Regions from separate parts of the Sphingomonas kaistensis genome, predicted to be linked through region 1. Evidence: predicted binding sites of a transcription regulator. Region 1 holds the regulator's gene; the other holds the start of a gene.

Region 1 (15,872 bases):
CCATATGCTCGAGCACGCGCGGCCCCGCGATGCTGCCATCCTTGGTGACGTGCCCGACCAGGATCAGCGCCGTGCCGCGCTCCTTGGCAAAGCGGATCAGTTCCTGCGCGCTCGCCCGGACCTGGCTGACCGTGCCCGGCGCGCCCTCGATCAGGTCCGAATGCATGGTCTGAACGCTGTCGATCACCAGCAGCGCCGGATTTTCGCTTTGCAAAGTCGTCAGAATATCGCGCACGCTGGTGACGCTCGCCAGCTTGACCGGCGCCCCGCCCAGCCCCAGGCGAAGCGCGCGCAGGCGGACCTGGTCCACCGCTTCCTCGCCCGAGACATAGACCGCGCCCTTTCCCGCGCTCGCGACCGCCGCCGCGACCTGCAGCAGCAAGGTCGATTTGCCGATGCCGGGATCGCCCGCCAGCAGCATCGCCGATCCCGGCACGATTCCGCCGCCCACCGCCCGGTCGAATTCGGCGATCCCCGTCGACACCCGCACCGGAAGCGCGACTTCGGCGTCCAGCCCGACCAGCTCGATCGCCCGTCCGCCGGTCGACAGGTCATGCTTCTGGCTGAACACCGTCGGTGCCGCGCTCTCCTGCAACAGCGTGTTCCACTCGGCGCAATCGGGGCACTGCCCCTGCCAGCGGGAATGAACTGACCCACAGGCCTGGCAGACATATCGGGCTTTGAGCTTGGCCATCGGCAGCGACGTAAAGATCCCTTCGACGCGCGGCAACGGGAAGCGGGTTCATCCGTTAACCATCCGCAACTCAAATGGAGAATCTGAATGCCGTACGCCAAGGCCAAAGATGGCACGATGCTGTATTACAAAGATTGGGGCCAGGGCGATCCCGTCGTCCTGATGCACGGCTGGCCGCTGACCGGCGATACCTTCGACGATCTCGCGATCAAGCTGGTCGAAGCCGGCAAGCGCTGCATCATCCCCGACCGCCGCGGGTTCGGACGCTCGGACCAGCCGTGGAACGGCTATGACTACGATACCTTCGCCGACGACGTCGCGGCGATCCTCGAAGATGCCGGAATCAACCAGCCGGTCGCGCTGGTCGGCTTCTCGATGGGCGGCGGCGAAGTCGCGCGCTTCACCTCCAAGCAGGGCAAGAACCGCGTCAGCGCGGCGGTATTCGCCAGCTCGGTCGTGCCGCAGGTGGTGCAGAGCGACGATTGGCCCGACGGCGTGCCGCAGTCCAAGCTCGACGACATTACCAAGCAGATGACCGAAGACCGCGCGGGCTTCATGAAGACCTTCCTGCAGCAATTCTACGGCTGGGGCGTGCTTTCGCGTCCGGTCAGCGAAGCGGTGCTCGATTCGGGCTTCCAGCAGGCGATGATGGCCGGCGCCCGCCCGACCTATGCGGCGGCTGCCGCCTGGGCGAGCACCGATTTCCGTCCCGATCTGCAGGCCTTCGACGGCGTGCCGACGCTGATCCTGCATGGCACCAGCGACGCCAATGTTCCGATCGAAGGCACTGGCCGCAAGACCAAGGAGCTGATCCCGCATGCGACGCTGATCGAATATGACGGCAGCCCGCACGGCATCTTCGAAACCGACAAGGAGCGGTTCTGCAAGGACGTGACCGAGTTCCTGACCCGCGAAAGCCGTGGCACCAGCGCCGACACCAGCGCCAGCGCCATTCCGCTGAGCAACTAAACCAGAACCTCCCGCGCAGCCCCCTGGCTCAAGAAGGTCTGGGGGCTCGCGGTGAGGCCGTAAGCCCCGGCGCAGAAGATGGCGATCGCGTCGCCCACCTCTGCGCGCGGGAGCATCACCTCGTCAGCCAGCAGGTCGAGCGGGGTACACAGGCAGCCAACCACGCTGACCTCTTCTTCCGGTTCAGCGCCGAAGCGATGCGCCACCGCTACCGGATAATTGCGCCGCAGCAGCTGCCCGAAATTGCCGGACGCGGCGAGCATGTGATGAAGCCCGCCATCGACCACCAGAAAGGTCTTGCCCCGACTGACCTTCCGATCGATCACCCGGGTCAGATAGACCCCGCACTCCCCAACCAGCCAGCGGCCAAGCTCGATCACGAATTTAGTATCCCGCAAGATCACCGGCCGCGCCGACAGCGTCTCTGTGAGCGCCGCGCTTACAGCCCCAATGTCGAGTGGCTTGTCGCCAGCGAAATAGGGAATACCGAAACCACCACCCAGGTTCACCTCGGGCGGCGTCAGCCCGACCTCGGCCGCAATCTCGCCGGCCAAGGCGACCGTCGCCCGCTGCATCTCGATCACCGCCTCGGCCCTCAGCGATTGCGAGCCGGCATAGACATGCAGCCCGCGCCACTCGGCCCCGGCCTCGACGATCCGTCGCACCAGCGCAGGCACGCGATCGTGATCGACCCCGAACTGGCTCGCCAGCCCGCCCATTTTCATTCCCGAGCCCTTGAGCCCGAACGGCGGATTCACCCTCACTGCGAAGCGGTCCGACCCGCCATGCACGAAGCGGTCGAACTCACCCTCGCTCTCGAGATTGACGGTGAGGTCGCGCGCAGCCTGCAAATCGGGCTTAAAATCAGGCTTGCCCGGGCCGGCGAAGCTGACCGGTAGTGTCCAGCCAGCCACCTCGCGAACCAATTCGAGTTCCCGCCAGGAGGCGAGGTCGAACCCGTCGACCAGCGGCGCCAGCGCCTTGACCAGCGGCGCATAGGGATTGGCCTTGACCGCATAGTGCAAGGCGACCTCCGGCGGCATCGCTGCCCGAAAGCGCGCCGCCTGGGCTTTGACGATCGCCCGGTCGTAAGCAAACAGCGGCGTGCCGCCCTGCGCCGCGACCAAGTCCGGAGCGCGCCAGTCGCCGACCATGAGCGAGCCGTCATCGGACGCCCGAAAGCCTGCCGGAATCGGCCCCATCGCCTTCATCGCGACAGCTCCGCCGCCAATGCCCACCGATTGATCTTGCCGTTGGGCGAGAGCGGCAGGGCATCGACCCATCGCACCTCGCTCGGCCGCAGATGCGCGGGAAGCTCGGCGGCGAACCAGCGCTGCAAGCGTTCGTCAGCCCCCTCACCCTTCGCCACCGCGACCAGCACGATCCGCTGGCCCAGCCGCTCGTCCTTCGCCCCGAACGCCGCGCAATCTTCGATGGCGCCGCTGGCCATCGCCGCTTCCTCGATCTCGCTGGGGGACACACGGTGCCCCGACACCTTGATCATCGCATCGTCGCGGCCCCGGATCCGCAGCAGCCCGTCCGCGCCGACCACCGCCCGGTCCCCCGACCAGACCGCCCCATCGCGAAAGCGCTGCGCGGTGCGTGTCGGATCGTTCCAATAGCCTTGCGCCACCAATGGCCCGGCGTGGACCAGCTCGCCCTCTTCCCCGCACGCCGCCTCGCTCCCGTCCGCGCGGCGCACCGACAGCTCGGCGAAGGGAATGGCGGCACCCACCGCATCCGGCTTCTTGTCGACCAGCGCGGGATCGAGGCTGGCCGAGCGGAAGGCTTCGGTCAGGCCATACATCAGGTGCAACCGCGCCTCCGGAAACAGCGACCGCAGCCGCCGCACCAACGGTTCGGGCATATGCCCGCCAGAATTGGTCAAGGTGCGCAGGCTAGCCCCCGCCCCGCCCCAATCCTGCTCGGCCAGCTGCACCCACAAGGGCGGCACCCCGGCGAGCACCGTCGCCCCCGTCCGCTCGACCGCCCGCACCACATCGCGCGGCAGGAGATAGTCGAACGCGATCGCCTCGCCGCCAGCGCACCAGGTCGAGAAGAGCTGGTTCTGTCCATAATCGAAGGCCAGCGGCAGCACGCACAAGGTGCGATCGCTCGCCGACAGCCCGAGATAATGCGCTACGCTAACCGCGCCGAGCCACAGGTTGGCATGGCTCAGCATCACCCCCTTGGGCCGTCCGGTCGAGCCGGAGGTGTAGAGCAATGCCGCCAGATCGTCCGGCGCTGCAGAACCGGCGGGCAGCGCCCGGTCGCCCTCGACCCACTCCTCCAGCGCGACCACCAGCTCCGGCCGCGCTTCCAGCGTCCCCGCCCGCGCCCGATTGGCCACCAGCAGCCGCGTCCCGCTATCGGCAAGAATATGCTCGGCCTGCGCCCGCCGCAGCACCGGGTTGATCGGAACATGCACCAGCCCCGCCCGCGCGCAGGCCAGCGGTGCCACGCAGGCAAGCCGCGCCTTGCCCATCCATGTCGCGACCCGGTCGCCCGGCCGCATCCCCAGCGCCAGCAACCGATCCGCCATCCGCCCGACCGCCTCGTCCAGAGCCGCATAACTCAGCGTCGCACCGCCCACCGTCAGCGCGGGCGCGCCCCGCTCCCCGCGCAGGGTCAGATGATCGAGCGGAAAAGGCGTCGGGTCGGGGCTCATCGCCAGCGCGGAATGCCGCCTAACTTGCGCCTTGGCCAGCCCTCCCCTAGAGGCGCGCCACCATGGCCGCCCAGCCTCAGCCCCAGTCGGCGAACGTCGACACCGCGCTTCGCCAGCTTCTGGCCGAGACCCTTGGCCTCTCCGAGGCCCGCGTCGCCGCCTTCGACGACAACACCGAACTATTCGGCGCGCTGCCCGAATTCGATTCGATGGCGGTCGCCAATCTCCTCACCGGGATCGAGGAAACCTTCTCGGTCCTGATCGAGGACAGCGACGTCGAAGCGGAGGATTTCGCCAGCTTCGGCTCGCTCAAGGCCTTCGTGGAGCGGCTGGCCCCCTAAGCCCGGGCGATCACTCGGCCGCCTGCAACTCCGCAAATTCCTCGGCCGCCAGGAACCGCTCGGCATCGAGCGCCGCCATGCAGCCCGTTCCCGCCGCCGTCACCGCCTGACGATAGGTCTTGTCCATCACGTCGCCGCAGGCGAACACGCCCGGGATGTTGGTCCGGGTCGATCCCGTCTCCACCGCCAGATAGCCATCCTCGTCGAGGTCGAGCTGGCCGTCGAACAACTCGGTCGCCGGCTTGTGGCCGATCGCCACGAACGCACCGTCGACAGCGATCTCGCTCAGTTCACCAGTCACCCGGTTCTTGAGCCGAAGCCCGGTCAGCGCCTCGGGCTCGCCGCCCGACAGGAATTCATCGACTTCGCTGTTCCAGATCACCTTCACCGACTTGTGCGCAAATAGCCGGTCCTGAAGGATCTTTTCCGCGCGGAAGCTGTCGCGGCGGTGGATCAGGGTCACGTCGTCGCTATGGTTGGTGAGGTAGAGCGCTTCCTCGACCGCGGTATTGCCGCCGCCGATCACCGCCACCTTCTTCCCGCGATAAAAGAAGCCATCGCAGGTCGCGCAGGCGCTCGCGCCCTTGCCCTTCATCCGCTCCTCACTCGGCAAGCCGAGCCACTTGGCCTGAGCCCCGGTCGCGATCACCAGCGTCTCGGCGAGATAGGTCGTGCCACCGTCACCGTGCAACCGGAACGGGCGGCCATTCAGCTCGACCTTGTCGATATGATCCCACACCATCCGCGTGCCGACATGCTCGGCTTGCGCCTGCATCTCTTCCATCAGCCACGGGCCCTGCACCACGTCGCGGAAGCCGGGATAATTCTCGACATCGGTGGTCGTCGTCAGCTGGCCGCCGGGCTGGATGCCCTGAATGACGATCGGCTGCAGCCCGGCGCGGGCGGCATAGATCGCGGCGGTCAGGCCGGCCGGGCCCGAGCCCAGTACGATCAGGCGGCTGTGAATGGTCTCGCTCATGGCCGTCTACTTAGTGATCATGCTCGTGAGCGCCATGCCCCTCGGCGGCGGCCGGCGCCTGCGCCTCGGCCTTTTTCTCGCAGCAGGGCATCGGCTTGTCCTTGCAGCAATCCATCGGCTTGCCGTCCTTGGGGCAGCAGGGCCCCTCGTGCTTCATGCCTTCGTGATGGCCGGAATGGCCTTGGGCAGGAGCGGAAACAGGCGCGGGAGCGGCGGCCAGCGCAGCGGCGAGAATGAGGTGAATCATGCCCCGCCACTAGCAGGGGCCGCGCCCCTGCGAAAGCGGATCAGGGGCGGCCGATCGCGCGCAGGCCGACGCGAGCGCTCACTTGGCCAGCATCCACACCGCCATCGCCACCATCATCACATTCTCGGTCAGCGACACGAAGCCCAGGGGCACGTTGGACGACCCGCCGACGCAGGCGCATTTTAGCTCACGCTTGTCGACATACACCGCCTTGAACACCGACACCGCACCGATCCCGCCGATGACGAGCGCGATCGGCACCGACAGCCACATCGCCGCCCCCGACAGCATCAGCACGCCCGCCAGCCCCTCCAGCCATGGATACAGGCTCGCATAAGGCACCCACCGCCGCGCCAGCAGGTCGTAATTCAGGAACATGGAGGAGAATTTGGAGATGTCCTGCAGCTTCAGCAGCGCCAGCACACACATCGACAAGGCGATGAACCATTCGCCGGCCATCACCGTCAGCGGCGTGCCGAACATCGCGAAACTCAGTGCCAACGCCATCGCGGCGGTCATCCCGAACAGGGCGGCAACCGGGCGATAGCTGGTCTCGCCCGGTTCGGCGACGCGAAGCCCGAGGAACCGCCGCAGATCGTCGTGCCCGCCGATCCGCTGTCCATCGATGAACACCTGCGGGGTGGTCTTCACGCCCGTTTCGGCTTTGAAGGCGTCGGTCTCCTCGCGGGTGGTGAGATGCCGGTCCTCGACCTCGTAGCCGCGGCTTTTCAAGAGATGCAGCGCTTTCAGTCCGAACGGGCAGACATGCTCGGGCATGACCATCCGAACCAGCGTTGCGCGGCGTTTCGTCGAGGCGGGGGCGTTCATGCGCCTCATATAGTGTGCCCCGTCGTCCCGGCGAAGGCCGGGACCTCAGGCGGCAAAGGCGCCAGACCCCACAGGTCCCGGCCTCCGCCGGGACGACGCACCAATCAGACCAACCTGCTTTGCTTCACCGCCGCCGCAATGAAGCTTGCGAACAGGGGATGCGGGTCGAACGGGCGGCTCTTGTATTCGGGGTGGAACTGCACGCCCACGAACCACGGATGGTCCGGCCGCTCGACGATTTCGGGCAGGCGACCGTCGGGCGACATGCCACTGAACACGAGCCCGCTCTTCTCGAGATCGGCCTTGTAATGCGAATTGACCTCGTAACGATGGCGGTGCCGCTCGGTGATCTGGGTCTTGCCGTAGATCGCCGCGACATGGCTATTGCCGCCCAGCGTCGCGTCATACGCGCCAAGCCGCATCGTCCCGCCAAGGTCACCCCCGGCGCGGCGCTCCTGCAAGCCTTCTTCGCTCATCCATTCGGTGATCATGCCGACCACCGGCTCGGTCGTATCGCCGAACTCGGTCGAGGAAGCGCCCTCGACCCCCGCCGCCCGCGCGCCCTCGATGCAGGCCATCTGCATGCCGAGGCAGATGCCGAAAAACGGCACCTTGCGCTCCTTGGCAAAGCGGACGGACGCGATCTTGCCCTCGGTCCCACGCTCACCGAAGCCGCCGGGCACCAGGATCGCGTGCATCGGCTCCAGCTCGCTGATCGTGTCGCCATCGGGCTTCTCGAATAGCTCGGCGTCGACCCACTTGATGTTGACCTTGACCCGATTGGCGATGCCGCCGTGGACCAGCGCCTCGCGCAGCGATTTGTACGCATCCGGCAAGCCGACATATTTGCCGACCACGCCGATCGTCACCTCGCCTTCGGGGTGATCGACCGCGTCCATCACCTGCTCCCAGCGGCTGAGATCCGGGCGCGGGTCGGTCGGCAGCCCGAACGCCTTCAACACCTCGTCGTCGAGGCCTTCGCGGTGATATTGCAGCGGGACGTCGTAGATCGACCGCGCGTCGAGCGCCTGGATCACCGCGCTCTTGGGCACGTTGCAGAATTGCGCGATCTTGGCCCGCTCGGCCTCGGGAATCGGCATTTCGCAGCGGCACAACAGCACATCAGGCTGCACGCCAAGGCTCGCGATCTCGCGCACGCTGTGCTGGGTCGGCTTGGTCTTGAGCTCGCCCGCGACCTTGATCCACGGCACCAGCGTCGTGTGCACGCTGACCGTATTGCCCCGGCCAAGGTCGTTGCGCAGCTGCCGGATGGCTTCGATGAACGGCAGGCTCTCGATATCGCCGACCGTGCCGCCGATTTCGCAGATTACGAAATCGAGGTCGTCGGTATCGGCCAGCGCGAACTCCTTGATCGCGTTGGTGACGTGCGGGATGACCTGGACCGTCGCGCCCAGATAATCGCCGCGCCGTTCGCGGGCGATGATGTCGCGGTAGATGCGCCCGGTGGTGACATTGTCCGACTGCCGCGCCGACACACCGGTGAAGCGCTCGTAATGACCGAGGTCGAGATCGCTCTCCGCCCCGTCGTCGGTCACATAGACTTCGCCATGCTGATAGGGGCTCATCGTCCCCGGATCGACGTTCAGATAGGGGTCGAACTTGCGAATACGGCACTTGTAGCCGCGCGCCTGCAGACAGGCTGCAAGACTAGCCGAAAGAAGACCTTTGCCGAGGCTGGAGACCACGCCGCCGGTAACGAAAACAAACCGCGCCATGGGAGTCGAGCCTTAGGGATGAGAGTGGGGAGGAAGCAAGCGCAAAAACGTGTCCGTCGTCCCGGCGCAGGCCGGGACCTTAGGCGGAAAAGCACTTGATCGAACGAGGTCCCGGCCTTCGCCGGGACGACGCAATTCTTACTGAGCCAGCGGCACCGCGCCGTTGTCGGCCGGAGCCGGAACAGCCGGATTGGTGGCCGGCGCCGTACCCGGGGCCTGCTGCACCGGAGCCTGGATCGGGGCATTGGCGATCGCGGCATCGACCGACACGCCGTCGCTGCGCGTTCCGGCCAGCGCCGCCAGTGCGATGCACAGGATGATGAACGCCCCGCCCAGCCAGGCCGTCGCGCGGCTCAGGAAATCGGCCGCGCCGCGCGCGGTCATGAACCCCGCCGACGACCCGCCGACGCCCAGCCCGCCGCCCTCGGAGCGCTGCAGCAGGATGACGGTGCACAGCGCGATCGCAACGATCGCCTCGACAATAAGCAGGAAGGTGAACATGGGCGGCCACTTAGCGGCGCTGCTGCCAGACTTCAATGCGGCACGGAATCCACAGGCTCGTTCGTGCTGAGCGAAGTCGAAGCACGCTCGCGCGGGCGCTCTTTGACTTCGCTCAGGGCAAACGGAGAAAGGCTAAGCAGCCCCCGCCTCGACGATCGGCAGGAAGTCCGCGGCCTTGAGGCTCGCCCCCCCGACGAGCGCGCCGCCGACCTCCGGCACCGCGAAGATCTCGGCCGCATTGTCCGCCTTGACCGACCCGCCATACAGGATACGCACGGCCGCCCCCGCCTCGCCGTAAGCCGCGACCAGCCGCTGCCGGATGGCCGCGTGCATCGCTTCGATATCGCCGGTGCTCGCGACCTTGCCCGTGCCGATCGCCCAAATCGGCTCATACGCCACCGCCAGCCGAGCCGGATCGACCTCGCCCTGCGGCAACGACGCATCGACCTGCGCCGCCACGACCTCGATCTCGCGTCCGGCCTCGCGCACCTCGAGGCTTTCACCGACGCACAGGATCACCTGAAGCCCGGCGGCGAGCCCCGCCTCGGCCTTGGCCCGCACCGCGGCATCTTCTTCGCGATGGGCCTCGCGCCGCTCGCTGTGCCCGACGATCACCAGGCTCGCCCCGGCGTCGTGCAGCATCGCCGCCGAGATATCGCCGGTGTGCGCGCCCTTGTCGTTATGATGCATGTCCTGCGCCCCGATTGCGAAGCCCGGCACCGTGTCCGCCGCCCGGTGGATCAGCGTCGCCGGCACACACAAGGCGACATCCACCGCCCCGGCATATTTCTCGGCAAAGGTGGCCACCGCCTCGATCTCGGCCAGGCTGTCGGCCGTGCCATGCATCTTCCAATTGCCCGCGATCAGCTTGATCATGCCCGTTCCCGTTCAGTTTCGCTCAACCGCGCGCCTAGCAAGGCCGTCTGCTTGAAGGAAGGCGGCGCCGCCCCTAAAGCGCCGTGCAACCCGTTCCACAGGATCACAGCCGACCCATGAAGACCTTCCGCCGCCTGTCGAAGTCCAAAGTCGGGACCGGCATCCTTGTCCTGTTCCTGCTGCTGATCCTGGCGAGCTTCGCGATTGCGGACATTTCCAACCTCAGTCAGGGCGGCGGCTCCCTGCCGCAGAACACGCTGGCCAAGGTCGGCGATGCGGAACTGACTGCGGCGGATCTCGACACGGCCATGCAGCGCCGGCTGGCGCAGGTCCGCCAGCAGAACCCGCAGGCGACCTATGCCGATCTCGCCGGCGACTTCGACGCCATCGTCAACGCGCTGATCCAGGAACGCACCTTGTGGGCCTACGCCCGCAAGCATGGCTTCACCGTGTCCAAGAAGCTGGTTGACGCCGAGATCGTGAAGATCCCGGGCGTACGCGGGCTCGACGGCCGCTTCAGTGAACAAGCCTATCGCGCCTTTCTCGCGCAGGAGCGCCTGACCGACGCGCAGGTCCGCCGCGAGATTGAAACCAGCCTTCTCCAGCGCCTCATCATCACCCCCGTCGCCGCCAGCGTCCGCATCGCGCCGGGCATCGCGCGGCCCTATGCCGACGCCTCGCTCGAACAGCGCAGCGGCAGCCTCGCGCTGCTGCCCTTCGCGGCCTTCACCGGCGGCGCCGCACCGACCACGGCCGAGCTCCAGACCTTCTACCGCCAGAACGTCGCGCGCTACACGGTGCCCGAACGCCGCACCTTCCGCCTCGCCCGCATCACCAACGATCAGCTTGGCAATGTCGCCGCGACCGATGGGGAAATCGCGGCTTATTACCAGCAGAACCAGGCGACCTTCGGCGGGGCCGAGAAGCGCGTGATCAGCCGCGCGACCCTGCCCGACCAGGCGGCGGTCGCCGCCATCGCCCAGCGCGCCAAGGCTGGCGGAACTTTTGCCGCCGCCGCCGCGCCCGCCGGTTTCTCCGCCGCCGACGTCAGTGTCGGCCCGGTGACCCGCGCCGAACTCGTCACCCGCGCCGGTGAAGCCGTCGCCGCGCAGGTCTTCTCCGCGCCCGCCGGAACCGTGGTCGGCCCGGTCCAGTCCTCGACCGGCTTCGACGTGATCAAGGTCGAAAGCATCCAGACCGCCGCCGGCCGCAGCCTCGCCGATGCCCGCGCCGAAATCGCCGCCCAGCTGACCGCCGAAAAGCGCAAGAACGCCATCGCCGACCTTGTCGGCAAGATCGAGGACAGCCTCGCCGACGGCCGCACCTTCGAAGAGGTCGCGACTGCGAACCGGCTGCCGGTGCTCGTCACCCCCGCGCTGACCCGCGCCGGTGCTGCCTTCGACCAGCCCGACTTCAAGCTTCCGCCCGAATATGCCGCCGTTCCGGGCGCCAGCTTCGACATCGGCGCGGATGACGAGCCGGTGGTCGAACCGCTCCCCAACGACGGCGGCTATGTGCTGGTCGACGTCGCCGAAGTGATCCCCGCCGCCCCGGCCCCGCTGGCCCGCATCCAGGACCAGGTCCGCACCGACTTCATCGCCAAGCGCGCGCAGGACCGCGCCAATGCGGCCGCATCCGCCATCCTCCAGCAGGTCGCCCAGGGCCGCTCGCTGGCCGAAGCGGTCGCGGCCGCCGGTGTCTCCGGGGTCAAGCCCCCCGAAGCGGTCGAGCTGCGCCGCGGCGCTCTCGCCCAGTTTGCGCAACAGGGCCAGGACGTCCCCCCGCCGCTTCGCATCCTGTTCACCCTTGCGCCGGGCAAGGCGCAGCGCGCCGCGGGCCCCTCGGGCATTTACCTCGTCAAACTCGACCGGGTGGTGCCGGGCAACGCCGCCTCCAACCCGCAGCTGATCGCCGGTGAAGTCACCAACCTCCAGCGCAGCGCGGGCGAGGAACTGGCGCTGCAATGGCTCGCCGCCGCGCAGAAGGAGCTTGGGGTCTCCCGTAATGAGGACGCGATCCGCGCCGCCCGCAGCCGCATCCTCGGCGGCGGCGCCCAAGCGGAGTAATGGGGCGCCGGAGTGACGTGCACCTCCTTGTCGTCGACAATCACGACAGCTTCACCTTCACGCTGGTCGACTACCTTCGCCAGCTAGGAGCGACCGTGACGGTGGCGCAGGCCGACACGCTCACCGTCACGCAAGCGCTCGCCCACGACGGCCCGCTGCTGATCAGCCCCGGTCCCGGCCACCCCGCCGACGCCGGCATCTCGGTCGCGCTCGCCGCCGCTTGCATCGAGACCGCAAAGCCCCTGCTCGGCGTCTGCCTCGGCCACCAAGCGATCGCACTCGCCGCCGGCGCAGCGATTGCCCGGGCCGAGCCGATGCACGGCAAGACCGACCGCATCACGCACGACGGCAGCGGTTTGTTCGAGGGCCTCCCCTCTCCGCTCACCATGGCCCGCTATCACAGCCTCGTGGCGAACGACGTGCCCGACAGCCTCCACGTGACCGCCCACGGCAGTGACGGCACCGTCCAGGCCCTCGCCCACCGTACCGCCCCTCTTCACGGCATCCAGTTCCACCCCGAAAGCATCGCCAGCGAGCACGGCCTTGCGCTTCTGGCGAACTTCCTGCGCCTCGCTCACGCCCCCGCTTGACACCCCCGCATCCGTTCCTTACTCGTTCCCCGTCTGTTCACTACAGGGCCTCGTGAACCATGCTCACCGTCAAACAACGCGAACTGCTCACCTACATCGACCAGCAGCTCAAGGCGTCGGGCATCAGCCCCAGTTTCGACGAAATGCGTGAAGCGCTCGACCTCAAGAGCAAGTCGGGGGTCCACCGCCTGATCTCCGCGCTCGAAGAACGCCAGTTCATCCGCCGCCTCCCCAACCGCGCCCGCGCGCTGGAAGTGGTGCGCCTGCCCGACACCCAAGGGTCGGCCCCCGCCCCGACCGCCGCGCCGCAGCCGCGCGCCGTGGTTCCCGCCAACGATACCATCGACCTGCCGCTCGCCGGCTGTATCGCCGCCGGCACCCCGATCGAGGCGCTGCAGGGCCAGGACAGCTTTCCCGTCCCCGCCGCCCTGCTCGGCCCGGGCGAACATTATGCGCTGGAAGTGTCGGGGGACTCGATGGTCGACGAGGGCATCCTCGATGGCGACTATGTCCTGATCCGCAAGTCCGACACCGCGCGCGAGGGGGAGATCATCGTCGCCCTGATCGACGACGCCGAAGCCACGCTCAAGACCTTCCGCCGCGAAGGCCAGATGGTCCGCCTCGACCCCGCCAACCGCGCCCACGAACCGCAGCGCTACGACCCGCGCCGGGTCAAGATCCAGGGCAAGCTCGCCGGCCTCATCCGCCGTTACCATTAAGCCGTCGTCCCGGCGCAGGCCGGGACCTCAGTCCTAACGCGCTGGCCTCATCGGTTTCCTTTCGCCGATCTGCCTCAATCCGCCGCTGACCGGCGGAACGCCTTCCCACCGTGCCGCTTTATTCCTGCGTACCCATTTCGCAGGAGGACACCAGCCATGGCCTACGACCGCTTTTCCGACGACAATTCCCAGGATCGCGCCCTCGACGACCGCTACGACCGCGACCGTGATCGCTCGCGCAGCTGGGGTCGCGGCTTCTTCCGCGGCGGCCGCGACGACCGCGGCCCGTCCGACCGCTACCGTGACGATCGCGACACCCTCGACAGCCGCCGCGACAACACGCGCATCGCCCGCGACGACGACCACCGCGCCCGCCGCGGCATCCCTTACGACGAAACCCCCGACCTCATCGCCTCGAGCAAGGTCGAAGGCACCCCCGTCTACGGCCGCGACGACCGCCGACTCGGCACCGTCAAGGCACTGATGATCGACAAGGTCCGCGGCCAGGTCCGCTATGCCGTCCTCAGCCATGCCACCGGCTTCCTCGGCCTCGACGAGGAAGTGGTCCCCGTCCGCTGGGAAGAACTGCGCTATGACGAACGCCGCGGCGGCTATCGCGTCGACTTCACGTCCGACGACGTCGCCTACACCATCGAAAACCGCCGCCGCGACCGCGAGCACGGCCGCGATCTCGACCGCGCCGGCCGCGTCCGCCGCTAAGCCCCCCACCTTGCCCACCCCGCCAGCCCCGCTAGGGTCGGCGGGGCCGGGCCAGGGGGTGGGTGTGACCAGCAAGCTATTCTACGGCGACAATTCGAACGTCCTGCGCACGCAAATCGCGGACGCCGAGATCTTCCAGGGCAAGAAACCTGGTTTCCCGTTTGGCGACCCCGCCAGCGTCAGGCGAGCCAAACGCAAAGATGTAAAAGCTCAGATCGATTAAGGATTTGATCTAAGGCTGTAGGCCAATACGAACCACACCGACCCGCCTTGCCCTGAGCGGCCCTCGTTCCCATTTCGCCCTATCGCCAGCGCCTTGCGCTTGCTTCCAGAACGAAAACGGAACAAACCTCCTCCATGCTGACTCACATCACCGTCAAGGGCGCGCGCGAACATAATCTCAAAGGCGTGGACGTCTCGATCCCGCGCGACCAGTTGACGGTGATCACCGGCCTCTCCGGCTCGGGCAAATCCTCGCTCGCCTTCGACACCATCTATGCCGAGGGACAGCGCCGCTACGTCGAGAGCCTGTCGGCCTATGCCCGTCAGTTCCTCGAGATGATGCAGAAGCCGGATGTCGAGCATATCGACGGCCTCTCGCCCGCCATCTCGATCGAACAGAAGACCACCAGCCGCAACCCTCGCTCGACGGTCGCCACCGTGACCGAGATCTACGATTACATGCGCCTGCTGTGGGCGCGCGTCGGTATCCCTTATTCGCCCGCCACCGGGCTTCCGATCCAGGCCCAGCAAATCTCGCAAATGGTCGACCGGGTGATGGCCTTGCCCGAAGGCAGCCGCCACTACCTGCTCGCCCCTGTCGTCCGCGGCCGCAAGGGCGAGTATCGCAAGGAACTGCTCGAATGGCAGCGCGCCGGCTTCACCCGCGTTCGCGTCGACGGCACCTTTTACGAGATCGACGAGGCGCCCGCCCTCGACAAGAAGTACAAGCATGACATCGAGGTGGTGGTCGACCGCATCGTGGTGCGCGACGGCATCCAGACCCGCCTCGCCGACAGCTTTGAGACCGCGTTGAAGCTCGCCGACGGCCTCGCTTATCTCGACCCCGCCGACCCCGCTTCCGAGCCTGCGGGCACCGAGCGCACCGGCGTCGCCGAAGTGCTGGAAAAGGCCGCGACCCGCGCTGTCCTCGCCACCAACGCGCCCCCGGGCCGCATCTGTTTCTCCGAAAAATTCGCCTGCCCCGTCTCCGGCTTCACCATCGCCGAGATCGAGCCGCGCCTCTTCTCCTTCAACGCACCGCAAGGCGCCTGCCCGGCCTGCGACGGCCTTGGCGAGCGAATGGAGTTCGACGAGGACCTCGTCGTCCCCAACCACGACCTCAGCCTCGCCAAGGGCGCGGTCGTGCCGTGGGCCAAGAGCAACCCGCCCTCACCCTACTACATGCAGGTGCTCGGCAGCCTGGCGAAGCATTACGGCTTCGACCTCCAGACCCCGTGGAAGGACCTCGATCCCGAACACAGCCGCGCGATCCTCCACGGCACCGGCGGCAAGGCGATCACCCTGCGCTTCGTCGACGGCCGCAAGAGCTACGAGGTCAAGAAAGCCTTCGAAGGCGTCATCGGCAATTTGAACCGCCGCCTCGCCCAGACCGAATCCGCGTGGATGAAGGAAGAGCTCTCGCGCTACCAGGCCGCCCACGCCTGCGAAACCTGCCACGGCGCCCGCCTCAAGCCCGAAGCCCGCGCGGTGAAGATCGCCGGCGAGGACATCTCGATCGCCGTCCGCCGCTCGGTCGCCGACGCCTATGCCTGGTTCGGCGCGCTCGAACCCAAATTGACGCCCCAGCACCAGGAAATCGCCCGCGCGATCCTGAAGGAGATCAACGAGCGCCTGGGCTTCCTCCACAATGTCGGGCTCGACTATCTCCACCTCGACCGCACCTCGGGCACCCTGTCCGGCGGCGAAAGCCAGCGC
Region 2 (15,872 bases), 760 kb from region 1:
CGCCGACGAACCCGATTCCGAGAAGCTTAAGCCGCTGCTGGAAAAGATCGGCCAGGACACCGCCAAGGCAGCCGACCGCGCCGACGATCCCAAGGTCGCCGAAAAGGTCCGCAAGCTCGCCGACGCGATGGGCGCCAAGTAACTCACGTAAAGCTCTGAGGAAGGGGCGGCCTTTACCGGCCGCCTCTTCTGCTTTGTTCAGGGCAGCGGCAGGTCGATATGCTCGCGGAACTGCTCGATCAGGCGACGGTAGAGGTCGCGCTTGAACGGCACGATGAGGTCGGGCAGCGCTGACGGCGCGACCCATTTCCACGCGTCGAATTCGGGATGCGCGGTGGCGATATCGACGTCGCCCTCCCGTCCTAGGAAGCGGCACAGAAACCAGTCCTGCTCCTGCCCGCGCCACTTGCCGCCCCACAATTTGCTCTTCAATTCTTCCGGCAGCTCGTAGCGCAGCCGCTCGGGACAATCGGCGATCCGCTCGACCAGATGCGGCGGAATGCCGGTCTCTTCTTCCAGCTCGCGAAGCGCGGTGTCCCACGGCTCCTCGCCCTCGTCGATCCCGCCCTGCGGCATCTGCCACGCTTCGTCGGTGCGATCGATGCGGCGGCCGACCCATACCTGGCGGTCGGCATTGAGGAGCATGACGCCGACTCCGCGGCGATAGGCTTGATGTTCGGTCATGCCCGCCCCTGTGTCATCCCGGGCCCGGCTCGCCAAGTATGTCCGCCGGCCTCATACAGCACGTCCTCGATCCGGTCCCGATCGACGTTGCCGCGGCTGGTGTCGACAAGAAGATCCCGCTTTCATAGCGATACTCCTCGAGGTTCGTACCTCTTATGCGGTCAACCGACCCAGGGTCAGCGCGAGTTGCCTGACGGCGCGCTCGAGATCGCCCTGCGCGCTCGGCAGCGCCTTGCGCAGGTTGAGGAAGCCGTGGATCGTGCCGGCGCACTCCTGATACACCGTCTCCACTCCTGCCTCGACGCAGGCCGCAGCGAATGCCCGGCCCTGGTCGCGGATCGGGTCGAGCGACGCGGTCACCACGATCATCGGCGGCAGCCCGGCCAGCGGCTTCGCCAGCACATTGTAGCGCCAGTCCTTGCGATCGGGCGCATAGCATTGGTCGAACCAGCCCATCGACGCCCGGCTCAGCAGATAGCCTTCGCCGAAAGCGTCGAGGCTCGGATAATGCTTCACCGGATGCGCCGCGGGGTAGAAGGGCATGGCCGCCAGCACCGGCGCCGCCGCCGGCTCGTCGCGCAGCGCCAGCGCCGTGAGAATCGCAAACGTCCCGCCCGCGCTGTCTCCGGTCGGCACCAGCCCGGTCGCTTCCAGCCCGAGCTGGACTGGGCTCCCGGCCACCCATCGCGCGGCGGCGATGGCGTCATCGGGACCGGCGGGAAAGGGGTGCTCGGGCGCCAGCCGATAATCGACGGCCACCACCGGCAAGTCCGTCAGCCGCGCCAGCTCGGCGCACACCGGATCGTGGGTATCGAGGTCGCCCAGCACGAACCCGCCGCCGTGATAAAAGACCAGCACCGGACCCGGCTCTCGCTGATCCCGCGCATCGTATAGCCGCATCGGGCACGGCCCTCCGCCCACATCGCGCAGCACTGCCAGTGCGCCCACCGGCGCATCGAACAGCGCGCGGCTGGCATGCATCATCCGCCGCGCGTCGACCAGCCCGACATCGACCGCGCGCTTGCCCCCGGGACCATTGGCGATCGCCAGCAAGGCGGCGACATCGGGACGGACGAAGGGTTGGGTCATGGTCGCAGCCCTAACGTGGTGACGCCGCCCTTTGCACGCGCTAAAGGCGGCTCAACCCCTTTTCCCTTGCAGGACGCGCCATGGCCACGGCCACTCACATGCTTACCCCCGAGGAGGCACATGCCGACCTCGTTCCCGAAAACGTCGTGGTTCGCTTTGCGGGCGACAGTGGCGACGGGATGCAGCTGACCGGCGGGCAGTTCACGCTGTCTACCGCGCTCGCCGGCAACGACCTCGCGACCTTCCCCGACTTCCCGGCCGAGATTCGCGCGCCGCAGGGGACGACCTTCGGCGTCTCGGCGTTCCAGATCAACTTCGGCTCGGCCTCGATCGAGACCGCCGGCGACCAGCCCGACGTCCTCGTCGCGATGAACCCGGCGGCGCTGAAAGTGAACGTCGCGAGCCTGCGCGACGGCGGCCTGATCATCGCCGACGAAGGCGAATTCTCCGCCCGCAATCTCGCCAAGGCCGGCTACGACGCCAATCCGCTCGACGACGGCAGCCTCGCCCGCTGGCAGCTGATCAAGTTCAAGATCAGCCAACTCACTCTCGACGCCGTGAAGCCGTTCGGCCTCGGCAACAAGGAAGCGCTGCGCTGCAAGAACATGTGGACGCTGGGCCTCGCGCTGTGGATGTTCGACCGTGACCGTGGGCCGATCGTCGACTGGCTCAAGGCCAAGTTCGCCAAGGCCCCGACGCTCGCCGAAGCCAATATCGCCGCGCTGAACGCCGGCCACGCGTACGGCGACACGATCGAAATGGGCGCCGCCTTCCGCCCCCACCATATAGAAGCCGCCCCGGCCGAGCCTGGTCTCTACCGCACCGTCACCGGCGCCGAAGCGCTCGGCCTCGGCCTCGTCGCGGGCGCGCAGCTCGCCGACCTGCCGATGTTCTTCGGCGGCTATCCGATCACCCCGGCCAGCGCGCTGCTGCATCACCTCAGCCGGCTCAAGGAATATGGGATCACCACCTTCCAGGCCGAGGACGAGATCGCCGCTATTTGCGCCGCGATCGGGGCGTCCTACGCCGGAAGCCTCGGTGTTACCTCGTCCTCCGGTCCCGGTATCGCGCTGAAGACCGAAGCGATGGGTCTCGCGATCATGACCGAGCTGCCCCTCGTCATCGTCAATTCGCAGCGCGGCGGCCCCTCGACCGGCCTTCCGACCAAGACCGAGCAGAGCGATCTCTACCAGGCGGTCTACGGCCGCAACGGCGACGCGCCGATGCCCGTCATCGCCGCCCGCTCGCCCGCCGACGCCTTCGACTGCGCAATCGAGGCGGTGCGCCTCGCCGTCCGCTACATGACCCCGGTCATGCTGCTCACCGACGGCTACATCGCCAATGCCGCCGAGCCGTGGAAGGTGCCCGACATGAGCGGCTACGCCCCGTTCCCGGTCGCCCACGCCACCGAGGACAGCGTGCCGCGCAACGAGGCCGGCAAACTCGAACCCTTCAGCCGCGACGAGAAGCTCGCCCGGCCGTGGATCAAGCCCGGCACGCCCGGCCTGCTCCACCGCATCGGCGGGATCGAGAAGCGCCCCGGCACCGGCGACATCGACTATTCGCCGCAGGCTCATGCCGAGATGACCAAGACGCGCCAGGAAAAGGTGCTCGGCATCGCCCGCGACATTCCGGACCAGGACGTCTGCCTAGGAAGCGCCGGCGCCAAGGTCGCGGTGGTCGGCTGGGGCTCGACCTTCGGCCCGATCCATCAGGCGGTGAAGCGGCTTCACGCGCAGGGCCACGACGTTGCCCACGTCCACCTCCGCCACATCTGGCCGCTGCCGCAGAACCTCGGCGAACTGCTGCGCTCCTTCGGCACCGTAATCGTGCCTGAAATGAACACCGGCCAGCTTAAGACCCTGCTGCGCGACCAGTATCTGGTCGACGTGCAGAGCCTGACCAAGACCAGCGGCCAGCCGTTCAAGATCGCCGAGATCGAAGCCGCCGCCCGCGCCGCCCACGGCGGCACGCTGGCGCCCGAAACGACTCAGCTGCCCGAAATCGAAAGCGGCCACGACGACGGCCACAGGCACGCGGCCGAGGTCCACTGATGAAGCCGATCAACCCGGTCCCTTACATCGCCATGCTGATCCTGGTGCTCGGCATGATCTACCTCTTCTACGGACGCTGACCCATGAACGCTCCAACCCCCATCGAGAAGACCACCGCCAAGGACTGGGCGTCCGACCAGGAAGTGCGCTGGTGCCCGGGCTGCGGCGATTATGCGGTGCTGAAAGCCGTGCAGCGGACCATGCCCGACCTCGGCGTCGCGCGCGAAAAGACCGTGTTCGTCTCGGGCATCGGCTGCTCCAGCCGTTTTCCTTATTACATGGAGACCTACGGTTTCCACACCATCCACGGCCGCGCGCCGGCGGTGGCGACGGGGGTCAAGCTCGCCAACCCCGACCTCGATGTGTGGATCATCACCGGTGACGGCGACGCCCTCAGCATCGGCGGCAACCACACCATGCACCTGTTGCGCCGCAATCTCGATTGTCAGGTGCTGCTGTTCAACAACGAGATCTACGGCCTGACCAAGGGCCAATATTCGCCGACCAGCCGCGTCGGCACCCGCAGCCCGTCGACCCCGTTCGGCTCGGTCGACACGCCTGCGCGCCCCTGCGCCTTCGCACTCGGCGCCGGCGCCCGCTTCGTCGCGCGCGGGATCGACGTCCACAAGTCGCTCCCCGACGTGCTGAAAGCCGCCCACGCCCACAAGGGCACCGCCTTCATCGAGATCTTCCAGAATTGCGTCGTCTACAACGACGACGTCTTCGCCCCCTTCACCGCCCGCGATGTCGCAAGCGAGATGCAGCTGTGGCTGAAGCATGGCGAGGCGATGCTGTTCGCCGGCGGCACCAAGGGCATCGCGCTCGACACCGATACGCTGAGCCTCAAGGTGGTGGCGGGTGACGATCCGTCGGTCCTCATCCACAATGTCCGCAATCGCACCCTCGCGCACATGCTGGTCGAAATGCCCCCGGTCGGTTTCCCGGTCGCGTTGGGCGTGATCTACGACGATCCCGCCCCGACCTTCGAAGCCTCGGTCATCCAGCAGAACGAGACCGCTGCGGCCGGCAAGAAACCCGACCTCCAGAGCCTGGTCGGCAAGGGCCAGAGCTGGATGGTCGAAAAAGAACCCCGCGCCGAATAGGCCGCTTGGCCACGGCCGAGACCACAACACCATTGAACAGGCATCGGCTGCGGCCCTCGCCGGAGCATTTGTCCGATGAATCCCCGTGAACTCCTCGCCACCGCCCAGATTCCCGGAGGCGACGAAATGCGCCTCTATCGTCGCGGCGAGGATCACATGATCCTGCTCGAACGGACCGAGCTCATGTCGACCCGCATGAGCGGCTCCGAAGAAGCGCTCGCGACGCTGACGGCGCAGCGGCTCGGCACCAAGCCCCGGCAGCGCTGGCTGATCGGCGGCTACGGCATGGGCTTCACCCTGCGCGCCGCGTTGAAAGCGCTTCCCGCCGACGCGGAGGTTACCGTCGCCGAATTGGTGCCGGAGATCATGGATTGGGCCAAGGGCCCGATGGAAGCGCTCAACGCCGCCGGTCTCGCCGACAAACGGACCCGCATCCACATGGGCGATGTCGCCGATCCGATCCGCGAAGGCGGATGGGACGCGATCCTGCTCGATGTCGACAACGGCCCCGACGCGCTCGTCCGCGCCGCCAACCAGTGGCTGTACGAACCGAGCGGCCTGGCGACCATCAAGACGGCGCTGAAGCCGGGCGGCGTACTCGCCATCTGGTCGGCGGGATCCGATGCGCAGTTCAGCAAGACCCTGCTGCAGGCCGGCTTCCGGGTCGAGGAACAGGACGTGCGCGGCCGGTCCAACGGCAAGGGCCCGCACCATTTCATCTGGTTCGCTTCCCGCCGCTAGATGGACAATCTTACCCACAGCCTTGCCGGTGCCCTGCTCGGGCAGATGGGCCTGAAGCGCGCCAGCCGCTTCGCGCTCGCCGGCTGTATCCTAGGCGCCAACGCCCCCGACATCGATTTCATCGTGCCCTTCTTCCTGCCGGTCGACTACATCGCCTTTCACCGCGGACCGACCCACGCGCTGTTCGGCCTGCCGGTCATGGCCGCCGGCACCGTCGCGCTGCTGTGGCTGGTCGACCGCCTCAAGCCCGCCAAGCCGGGCACCACGCCGTTTCGCGCCTGGCCGCTCTTTCTCGTCACCCTGCTGGCGGTGATCAGCCACCCGTTTCTCGACTGGCTGACGACCTACGCCGTCGCCTTCTTCGCGCCGCTCGGTGACCGCTGGTATTCGGCCAACGCCATTTTCATCATCGACTGGGTTTACTGGATCATCCTGGGGCTCGGCATCTGGCTGTCGGTCCGGCGTGGCAAGCGGGGAGGGGCGCACACCGGCCGCCCGGCGCAGATCGCAGGTGGCATCCTGCTCCTCTACATCGCCGCCAACGTCGCCTGGAGCGCGCATGCCGAGCGAACCCTCGCCGCCGCGCTCCGCCAGCGCGGGATCCAGCCGCGCCTCGCCGTCGCCAGCCCGCCGCCCTTCGCCTTCTGGAACCGCACCATGGCGTGGCGCAGCGACAGCATCTGGGGCAGTGGCAACTTCGCGCCCGGAACCGGCCTCAGTCTCAACCCCGAAACCCGGCCGCTCAATCTCGACGACACGCGCTTTCTCCGCGCCCGCGCGACGAGCCGCCAGGTCCGCTCCTTCCTCTACTGGTCGCGCATGCCCATCGTGGTCGAGGTCGCCGGCCGCCCGGTCCTCACCGACCAGCGCTATTATCGCGCGCTCGACGACAAGAGCGTTCCCGCCGCCATCCGCCGCCGCGCGCCTTCAGCCAGCTTCCAGATCCCGCTCGACCTGCCCTCAGAGCCATAGTGCCTTTGGGCCAGCGAGCGCGTTGAGCGAAGCATGGCCGCCCCCCAACTCGTCTGGTTCCGTCAGGACCTCCGCACCGCCGACCACCCCGCTTTGATCGCCGCCGCCGAACAGGGGCCGGTGGTCGGCCTCTACGTCCTCGACGACGAAACCCCCGGCCGCTGGAAGATCGGCGGCGCCCAGCGCTGGTGGCTGCATCACAGCCTCGACGCGCTGGCGCAGGAACTCGACAAGCTCGGTTCCACCCTGATCCTCCGCCGCGGCCGCTCGTCAAAGGTGGTGCGCGACGTCGCCAAGGAGCTCGGCGCCGGCGGCGTCCACGCCATCCGCCAGTACGAACCCTGGTGGCGCGAAGCCGAATGCGAGCATGGCGATTTCGTCATCCTCCACGACGGCGACGTGCTTCATGAGCCCAGCGCCATCTGCTCAGGGTCCAAAAAACCGTTCAAAATCTTCGGCCCGTTCTACCGCGCGCTCGAAACCCATTTCCCGCCGCCGGAGCCGCTGCCGGCACCCAAGCTGACCAAGCCGTCCAAACTCCCCAAAAGCGACAAGCTCGCCGACCTGGACCTCCTGCCGACCAAGCCCGACTGGTCGACCGGCTTCACCGACTGGACCCCCGGCACGCAAGGCGCGGCCAAGCAACTCCGCCACTTCGTCGATCACGCCTCGGACTACGCGGCCCACCGCGACCTTCCCGCCGAAGACGCCACCAGCCGATTGTCGCCCCACCTCCACCACGGCGAACTCAGCCCCCGCCAGGTCTGGCACGCACTGGGTCGCAAAGGCGGGGAGAAATTCCACCGCGAGCTCGCCTGGCGCGATTTCAGCCGTTCGATGACCCTCGCCGATCCCCTCATCGGCAAGGAATCGCAGCGTCCGCTTGGCCTTACCACCCGCCACGGCAAAGCCGCCGACTCCGACTTTACCGCCTGGACCCGCGGCCGCACCGGCTATCCGCTCGTCGACGCCGGCATGCGGCAATTGTGGGAAAGCGGATGGATGCACAATCGCGCGCGCCTCGTCACCGCCAGCTTCCTGTGCAAGCACCTGCTGATCGACTGGTGGCGCGGCGCCGACTGGTTCTGGGACTGCCTGGTCGACGCCGATTACGCCAACAACAGCCAGAACTGGCAATGGGTCGCCGGCACCGGCTTCGACAGCCAACCCTTCTACCGCATCATGGCCCCGCTCACCCAAAGCGAGAAATTCGACGCCGCCGATTATATCCGTCGCTGGGTGCCCGAACTCGCGCATCTGTCCGACGCCGACATTCACGATCCGTGGGGCAGGGGAGCCGCACCGCCCGACTACCCCGAGCCGCTGATCGGCCACAAGGAAGCCCGCGAACGCGCGCTGGAGGCCTTTCGCAAGCGCGCCTCCTGACGCTAAGAAGCCGGCATGGCCACCCGCGGTTCGCACCTCCTCAACGCCGACCGCAGCTTCGTCACCGGCGCCGGCCTGCTCGGCCGCTTCTTGGCCCCAGCCTTCGCCCGGATCCTCGACCAGCTCCACGAGCGGCTGCGCGAAGGCGGCATCCACGGCACGCTGCCCGACGGCACCGCCCGCCGGATCGGCTTCCACGCCCCCGGGCCCGAGCCGGTGGTGACGCTCCACAGCTGGCGCGCGCTGGTCCGCCTCGCCACCAGCGGCAGCGTCGGCTGGTACAAGGCGTGGGCGAACGGCGAATGGTCCTCGCCCGACCCGGTGCCCCTGTTCGACCTCTTCATGCGCAACGCCGTCAGCCTCGCCGGCACCGCTCGCGCCAAAGGCCCGTTCCGCCTCGTCAACTGGCTCGCCCATCACTGGCGTGACAACGCACCGGGCCAGGCCCGCCGCAACATTGCCGCCCATTACGACCTCGGCAACGACTTCTACGCCGCCTGGCTCGACCCCAGCATGAGCTACTCGAGCGCCCTATTCCGCTCGCCCGAAGCCACGCTCGAAGCCGCCCAGCACGCCAAGATCGACGCCATCCTCAATCGCCTGAACCTCACTGAAGATTCGACGCTGCTCGAAGTCGGCTGCGGCTGGGGCGGCCTCGCCATCGCCGCCGCCAGGCGCGGTGCCCGCGTCACCGGCCTCACCCTCTCGACCGAGCAGCAGGCCTGGGCGCAGCAGCGCATCGCCGCCGAAGGCCTTGCCGACCGCATCACCATCCGCCTCGAAGACTATCGCGACCACCGCGGCCGCTACGACGCCGTCGCCTCGGTCGAAATGGTCGAAGCGGTCGGCCAGCGCTGGTGGCCGACCTATCTCGACGCCATCGCCGCCAACCTCCGCCCTGGCGGCCGCGCCGCGCTGCAATCTATCACCATCCGCCCCGAACTGTTCGACGCCTACGCCGCCAGCGCCGACTTCATCCAAACCTACATCTTCCCCGGCGGCATGCTGCTCCACGAACCCCGCTTCCGCGCCCTGGCACAAGAGCGCGGCCTCGCCTGGCACGAGCCCCACGCCTTCGGGCTCGACTATGCCAAGACGCTGAAGCGCTGGCGCACCACCTACGACGAAGCAGTGGCAGCCGGCCGCCTCGCCGACTTCAGCCCCGAATTCCACGACTTGTGGCGCTATTATCTGATGTATTGCGAAGGCGGATTTCGCGGCGGCGGCATCGACGTCGCCCAGGTCACACTAGTCAAAGCCTAAGCCGTCGTCCCGGCGCAGGCCGGGACCTCAGGCGGCAAAGGCGCCATACCGACCGAGGTCCTGGCCTCCGCCGGGACGACGCAATAAATCTAATCCACCCGCACCTTGGCACCGCTCTCGCGCTCTTCGCCCAGCAACTGCACCAGCCGCTCGGCCACTACCTCGGGCGCCTTCACGTCCGCCGGATCCTCGCCCGGAAACGCCTTGGCCCGCATCTGCGTCCGCGTCGCGCCCGGGTCGAGCACCGTCACCCTGAGCTTGCCCGAAAACGCCGTCTCGTCGGCATAAGCGCCGAGCAACGTCTCCAGCGCCGCCTTGCTCGACCCATAAGCGCCCCAGAACGCGCGGGGGGTCGCGCCGACGCTGCTCGTCACGCCCACCACCTCGGCCTTGTCCGACGCCTTCAGCATCGGATCGAACGCCGCCAGCAGCGCCTGTGGCGCCAGCAGGTTCAAATTGATCAGCCGCGTATATTCCTTGACGTCGATATGCTCGACCGGGGTGAGGCTGCCCAGCGTACCCGCGTTCAGAACCAGCAGGTCCAGCTTCTGCCACCGCCCCGAAATCGCCTGCGCCAGCTTGCCGATATCCTCGGCCTTGGTGAGATCGAGCGGGGCGATGGTCGCGGTCCCGCCCGCCGCATGAATCCGTTCCTCCACCGCTTCCAGCCCGGCGGCGGTCCGCGCGGTCAGGATGACATGCGCGCCCTCGCGCGCCAGCGCTTCGGCGATCGCCGCGCCGATCCCGCGGCTGGCTCCGGTGACAAGGGCGAGGCGGCCTTCGAACATGCTCATGGCCGCGCGCCCTAGCCGAGCCGTCGCCCCCGGCCAAGTCGCCGGCTCCCAAGTCATTGTGCCGCGGCTCCAAGCCCGTTAGTTCTACCTCTGTTCTCTTTACTGACAGCGGGGATGAGTCGTGGACGCGTTGATGGTTGCACTGCTGGTAGGGGCCGTCGCGGTGGTTGCTACCCTGCTCGGCTGGTTCCTCGGCTCGCGCCCGGCCGCCGCCGCGCAAGGGGAAGCCAAAGCCGCCCGCGACCGCCTCGCCATCCTCGAGCGCGATCACGCCGTCGCGTCCGAACAGGCGGGCCGCCTCCGCCTGACCGAAGAAAGCCTCAAGGCCGTCACCGAGGAACGCGACCGCGTCGCGTCCGACCTGTCGGCGGCACGCGTCATCACCGACCTTCATGCCGATCTCGACGCCCGTCACCGCGCGCTTCAGCAAGAAGCCGGCACGCTGCGCGGTGCGCTCGCGGGAGCCGAGGAACGCCTCGCCCGCCTCGCCGAGGCCGAGCGCCTGCTCGACCAGCGCACCGCCGAACGCGACGAAGCCCGCCGCGCAAAGGCCGGGCTCGAGACCGAGGTGAAGAGCTTCGAGGATCGCCTCACCGACCTCCGCAAATCGCGCGACGAGCTCATCACCCAGTTCCGCGACGTCGGCGACAAATTGCTCGAAAAAGCCCAGACCGACTTCCTCGCCAAGGCCGACGAGCGGCTGCACAAGGCCGACCGCGAAAGCCAGGCCAAGCTCCAGACCTTGCTCCAGCCCGTGTCCGACACGCTCAAGCGCTACGAGGAAGGCCTCCAGCGCGTCGAGGCCGAGCGCAAGGACAGCTATGGCGAACTCCGCGGCGTGCTCGGCGAACTGCGCAAGGACAATGGGCAGGTCCGCGACGAGACCCGCAATCTCGTTAATGCACTACGCTCGAGCCCCAAGGCGCGCGGCCGGTGGGGCGAACAGTCGCTCCGCAACGTGCTGGTCCAGGCCGGGCTCACCGAAGGCATCGACTTCGAAATGGAAGTCAGCCTCGACACCGCCGACGGGCGCCTGCGACCCGACGTGGTCGTCAACCTGCCCAGCAACCGCAAGCTGGTGATCGACGCCAAATGCTCGCTGAACGCCTTTCTCGACGCCTGCGACGAGGTCGATGACGAGAAGCGTCAGCTTTGCTTCAAGGCGCATGTTGCCTCGATCCGCAACCATGCGCAGGCGCTCGGCTCGAAGGATTATTGGGCGCAGTTCGGCGAGGCGGCCGACTATGTCATCATGTATATCCCGGGCGAACATTTCCTCACCGCCGCGCTCGAACAGGACCCGCAATTGTGGGACTGGGCATTCGAACGCCGCGTGCTGCTCGCCACCCCTACCAACCTCGTCGCCATCGCCCGCACCGTCGCCAGCGTGTGGCGGCAGGAAAAGATCACCGAACAGGCCGAAGTCATCGCCGCGCTCGGCAAGGAACTCCACAGCCGCATCGCCACCATGGCCGAGCATGTGGTCCGCATGGGCCGCAATCTCGCGACCGCGAACGACGCCTACAACAAGATGGTCGGCAGCCTTGAAACCCAGGTCTTCACGCAGGCCAAACGCTTCGAGGGCCTCGGCTCGGGCAGCAACAAGGAGATCGCCTCGCCCCCGCTGGTCGAAGTCGCCCCGCGCCCGCTGACCAAGCTCGCTCCGCCGGCCGCGAACGATGAACTGACCGCGGCCGAATAACCCCCGTCGTCCCGGCGAAGGCCGGGACCTCAGTCAACGATAGCGCTCCTCGGCAATCAGCGCCGACCCTCTACCGGCCCACCGCACCCCTCGAATGAGCGATCGTCCACCCGCACCTGCACGCGATCCTGATAGACCCGGTCGCTCATCCCATCGCTGCAGCGCTGGCCGTGGACGATGTTGACGTTGATCCGTCGCCCCTGATAGATGTCGCCGGCAAAGCCGTGGATGGCGCGCGGCTGCGCCTCGGCAATCCGACTGTTGGGTTTCGCCGCCTCTGTGAACACCATCTCGCGCCCGTCGATCGTGAGCGACCAGAACGGCTCGGTTCCCAGCGCGCGATAGGTCGCGGCGGGCTCGGCCGGCGCCGTCGGCACGGTGGCACAGCCGGCCAGCAGCACAGTGGCGGAAATAAGCGGAGCACGCATCGGATTGGCCTTTCGAAGGAGGCGAGTCATGCTGCCACGCTAACGCTGCCGAGATGAACGGTCACCGTCCGCTTGCAATGTAGGACTTGCGATGGGACAAGTGCCGAACAGGTTCGTTTTGCTCTTTGATTTCGCTGCTCTCGCAAGGGTTTGACCTCAAAGGTCACACCCTTGCGCAAACTGGCCGCCACCGGTGACCTTTGTGACCTTGTTCAGAAAGATTAACGCCAGCTCGCGCGGATGTGGAAGGCCATCACCGCCGTCGCCACCGCCGCGTTGAGGCTGTCCGCCCGGCCCAGCATCGGCATCTTCACCAGCAGGTCGCACTCGGCCTCGTAAGCGTCTGGCAGGCCTGCCTGCTCATTGCCGACCAGCAGGAAGCAGGGCTGCTCATAAGTCGGGTCGAGATAGTCGTGATCCGTCTGCAGGCTGGTCCCGACCAGTTGACCCGGTTCTTCCCGAAGCCAGGCGAGGAACGGCTCCCACGGCACCTGCACGATCTTCTGGGTGAAGATTGCCCCCATCGACGCCCGCACCGCCTCGACACTGTACGGGTCGGCGCTGTCGTCGACCAGGATCAGCCCACCCGCCGCCACCGCATCCCCGGTGCGCAGGATGGTCCCGATATTTCCTGGATCGCGCAGCTTTTCGGCGACGAACCACATCGGTGAGGTGGAGCGGTCAAGATCGGCGAGGCCCAGCCGCGGCTGGCGATAGGCGCCGAGCAGCAGCGGCGGATTATCCTTGCCGCTCATCTTGGCCATGATCTCGTCCGGCACCACGATCGCCTCGGCGCCCGCGGCCTCCGCCTGCGCGACGATCTCGGCCGCCAGCGGGTGAAGGTCGCCCTCGGCGCAGGCGACGATTTCAGGCAGCACGCCGACATCGCGCGCTTCGGCCATGATCCTGAGGCCCTCGGCGAGGAACAGCCCTTCCAGCCGACGCGCCTTTTTCTCGCGCAGCGACCGCAGCCGCTTCACCGTGTCGTTCGAAAAGGAAGTGATGTGGCGGGGCAGGGGTCAATCCTCCCCGAACTTGTCCTCAACCAACTGGCTGAGCTGCGCCACCGCCTCGTCCGCGCCGTCGCCAGACGCACTGATCTCGATCGAATCGCCGCGCGCGGCGCCCAGCATCATCAGCCCCATGATCGACGTCCCGCAGACCTTGTTGCCGTCCTTGGCGACTTCGACCGGGGTGCCGAGCTTGCTTGCGAGCGTGACGAACTTGGCGCTCGCCCGCGCATGCAGCCCGCGCTTGTTCTCGATCCGCACCACGCGGCTGGTCGCCCCGCTCAAGCCGCGGCCTCGCCCAGGATCTCGGACGCGACCGAGATATATTTGCGCCCGGCCTCGCGCGCGGCGGCCACGGCGGCGCGGACGTTCATCGACTTGCGCGCGCCTTCGAGGCGGATCAGCATCGGCAGGTTCACGCCCGCGATGACCTCGATGTCGCCGGTTTTCATCAGGCTGATCGCCAGGTTCGACGGGGTGCCGCCGAACAGGTCGGTCAGGATGATCACGCCCGCACCGCTATCGACCTCGGCGATCGCCTCGGCGATGTCCTTGCGACGCGCTTCCATGTCGTCATCGGGGCCGATGCAGATGCCGGCCACCGCGTCCTGCGGCCCGACCACATGCTCCATCGCAACGATGAACTCGGCCGCGAGCCGGCCGTGGGTCACCAGCACTAATCCAATCATTTCAGCGCTTCTCAGGTCCTTCGATGCGCGACTGGCCCAGTTCAAGAGAATCATCGGGGCGAAGCGCTAGGTCTCGGTGCCGGATATTCGGCGAAAAGCCGCGCGCACGCAACCGCTTGCCCATGCCAAGCGCCGCAGCCACCGAACGATGTCTCCCGCCGGTACAGCCGAAGGCCACGCCGACATAGGCCTTGCCGGCCTCCCAATAGCGCGGAAGCAGGAAGGCGAGCAGCTCTTCGGTGCGGCCCATGAACTCGTCCCACCCGTCCTGCGCGGCGACGAAATTCGCGACGGGCGCGTCGGCGCCGGTCAGCGGGCGAAGCTCGTCCACCCAGTGCGGATTGGGGAGGAAGCGCAGGTCGAACACGAGGTCGGCGGTGCGGCTGATGCCTCGGGCGAAGCCGAAGCTCGTCAGCGTTACGACCAATTCATCGCTTTCCTCGCCATAGCGCCGGCGCAATTCGTCGCGCAGGTCGGCGGGCTTGAAGTCGGTCGTGTCGAGCACCGCGTCAGCACCAAGGCGAAGCGCGGCGGTGAGCGTGCGCTCCCGCGCGATGCCGTCCTCGGCCGGGCGGTCGGGTGCCAGGGGATGGCGGCGGCGGGTTTCGCCATAGCGGCGGATCAGCTCGGCCCCGGTGGCATCGAGGAACAGGATCTCGGGCCGGACGCCGGGGACCGAATGCACCAGCGAGGGCAAGGCATGCGGATCGAACCCGCGGCTGCGGACGTCCATGCCGACCGCGACGTTGGCGGACGAGCCCGAGCGGTCCGCGCGATGAACGAAATCGTGGAGCAGCGACGTCGGCAGATTGTCCACCGTGTCCCACCCCATGTCCTCGAGCACACCGAGCGTCGAGGATTTACCCGCCCCGGACATGCCGGTGACGAGCAGCAGGCGTGGCAGCCTGTCCGAGCCCTGCTGCCGCCGGTCGCTCATGTCAGCCCAAAGCGGTCGAGCGCCAGCGACACCTTGGCCGCCGCCGACGCGGTGCGCGCGTCGACGCTGATCAAGGGCACGGCAAGCCCGCAGATCATCCGCTCGCGCGAGTCGCTGGGAAAGCGCTGGATATCGCTTGCCAACTCGACCACCAGCGCCACGGCGACATCCTCGACCACCGGCGTTGCGACGATCCCGAGACCGCGGATTTCGAGCTTGCCGCGAATGGTGGCGGGCGCTGCGGCGTGCAGCCGGGTCCCCCGCTTCTGAACAATGGTCTGGTCGTCCGATACGAGGGTGAAGCCGCGATCGATCAATTGCAGCGCAAGGTCGGATTTGCCCGACCCCGAAATGCCCGTGATCAACACCGCGCGGCCGTTCAGGGCCACCGTGCTGGCATGCAGGGTCTCGCTCGACAGGCGCAGGCTCATGCTTCTGCCCCTTCGCTTCCGGCGGCGGCCGGAAGGCAGATGGTGAAGCGGGCGCCCGAAGGCGCGTCGTCGCGGTCGGCCACGTCAATCTCCCCGTCATGGCCCTTCACGATCGCGCGGGCGATCGCAAGGCCAAGCCCCGAATGACGACCGAATTCGCCACTCTCTGGCCTTACTGAAACGAAGCGATTAAAGATGGCTTCACGCGAAGCCGCGGGAACGCCGGGCCCTTCGTCGTCGATGCGGATGCGGACGTTGTCGCCGACCGCCGCAACCGCCACCTCGACCAGCCCGCCCGGCGGCGAGAAGCTGACCGCATTGTCGATCAGATTATCGATCGCGCGGGCAAGCCGGTTCGGTTCGGCCATCACGATGGCGCTGGCGGCGCGGGGCCGAGCAAAGGCGATCCGGACATTGCCGGTCAGCCGTCGTTCTTCCCATCCGTGGCAGATCTGGCCGACGAGCGTGCCAAGATCGACCGGCTCGAACGCACTACGCGCAAGCTCGGCGTCGGTGCGCGCCGCTTCGCCGATGTCGCCGACCAGGCGGTCGAGCCGAAGGACGTCCTGCCGCACCACGTCGAGGAGTT

Evidence for each region. Region 1 encodes LexA, which represses DNA repair genes until DNA is damaged. Its sites were predicted from a motif close to GTTCCNCNCTTGTTCT; they were not measured.
Region 2: a site for LexA is predicted at 10,168-10,183, ahead of rmuC (DNA recombination protein RmuC). Genes of this name have one in related genera too.

Annotation. Positions count from the first base shown of each region.
Region 1 is NZ_CP145607.1:1,686,496-1,702,367, reverse strand. It holds gene radA (DNA repair protein RadA) at 1-694, opposite strand, end outside; gene V6R86_RS08325 (alpha/beta hydrolase) at 812-1,663, shown strand; gene V6R86_RS08320 (pyridoxal-dependent decarboxylase, exosortase A system-associated) at 1,660-2,874, opposite strand; gene V6R86_RS08315 (AMP-binding protein) at 2,871-4,331, opposite strand; gene V6R86_RS08310 (acyl carrier protein) at 4,394-4,672, shown strand; gene trxB (thioredoxin-disulfide reductase) at 4,683-5,651, opposite strand; gene V6R86_RS08300 (hypothetical protein) at 5,662-5,898, opposite strand; gene V6R86_RS08295 (MauE/DoxX family redox-associated membrane protein) at 5,977-6,726, opposite strand; gene V6R86_RS08290 (CTP synthase) at 6,831-8,462, opposite strand; gene secG (preprotein translocase subunit SecG) at 8,601-8,963, opposite strand; gene tpiA (triose-phosphate isomerase) at 9,096-9,839, opposite strand; gene V6R86_RS08275 (peptidylprolyl isomerase) at 9,956-11,905, shown strand; gene V6R86_RS08270 (aminodeoxychorismate/anthranilate synthase component II) at 11,923-12,495, shown strand; gene lexA (transcriptional repressor LexA) at 12,555-13,214, shown strand; gene V6R86_RS08260 (PRC-barrel domain-containing protein) at 13,371-13,934, shown strand; gene V6R86_RS08255 (hypothetical protein) at 13,999-14,157, shown strand; gene uvrA (excinuclease ABC subunit UvrA) at 14,292-15,872, shown strand, end outside.
Region 2 is NZ_CP145607.1:2,448,550-2,464,421, reverse strand. It holds gene V6R86_RS12030 (hypothetical protein) at 1-142, shown strand, start outside; gene V6R86_RS12025 (RNA pyrophosphohydrolase) at 199-684, opposite strand; gene V6R86_RS12020 (alpha/beta hydrolase) at 838-1,773, opposite strand; gene V6R86_RS12015 (2-oxoacid:acceptor oxidoreductase subunit alpha) at 1,854-3,827, shown strand; gene V6R86_RS12010 (2-oxoacid:ferredoxin oxidoreductase subunit beta) at 3,911-4,930, shown strand; gene V6R86_RS12005 (spermidine synthase) at 5,006-5,671, shown strand; gene V6R86_RS12000 (metal-dependent hydrolase) at 5,672-6,643, shown strand; gene V6R86_RS11995 (deoxyribodipyrimidine photo-lyase) at 6,677-8,029, shown strand; gene V6R86_RS11990 (cyclopropane-fatty-acyl-phospholipid synthase family protein) at 8,045-9,292, shown strand; gene V6R86_RS11985 (SDR family NAD(P)-dependent oxidoreductase) at 9,382-10,086, opposite strand; gene rmuC (DNA recombination protein RmuC) at 10,220-11,788, shown strand; gene V6R86_RS11975 (hypothetical protein) at 11,845-12,216, opposite strand; gene V6R86_RS11970 (RNA methyltransferase) at 12,438-13,232, opposite strand; gene V6R86_RS11965 (HPr family phosphocarrier protein) at 13,236-13,511, opposite strand; gene V6R86_RS11960 (PTS sugar transporter subunit IIA) at 13,508-13,915, opposite strand; gene rapZ (RNase adapter RapZ) at 13,917-14,852, opposite strand; gene V6R86_RS11950 (HPr kinase/phosphatase C-terminal domain-containing protein) at 14,849-15,283, opposite strand; gene V6R86_RS11945 (sensor histidine kinase) at 15,280-15,872, opposite strand, start outside.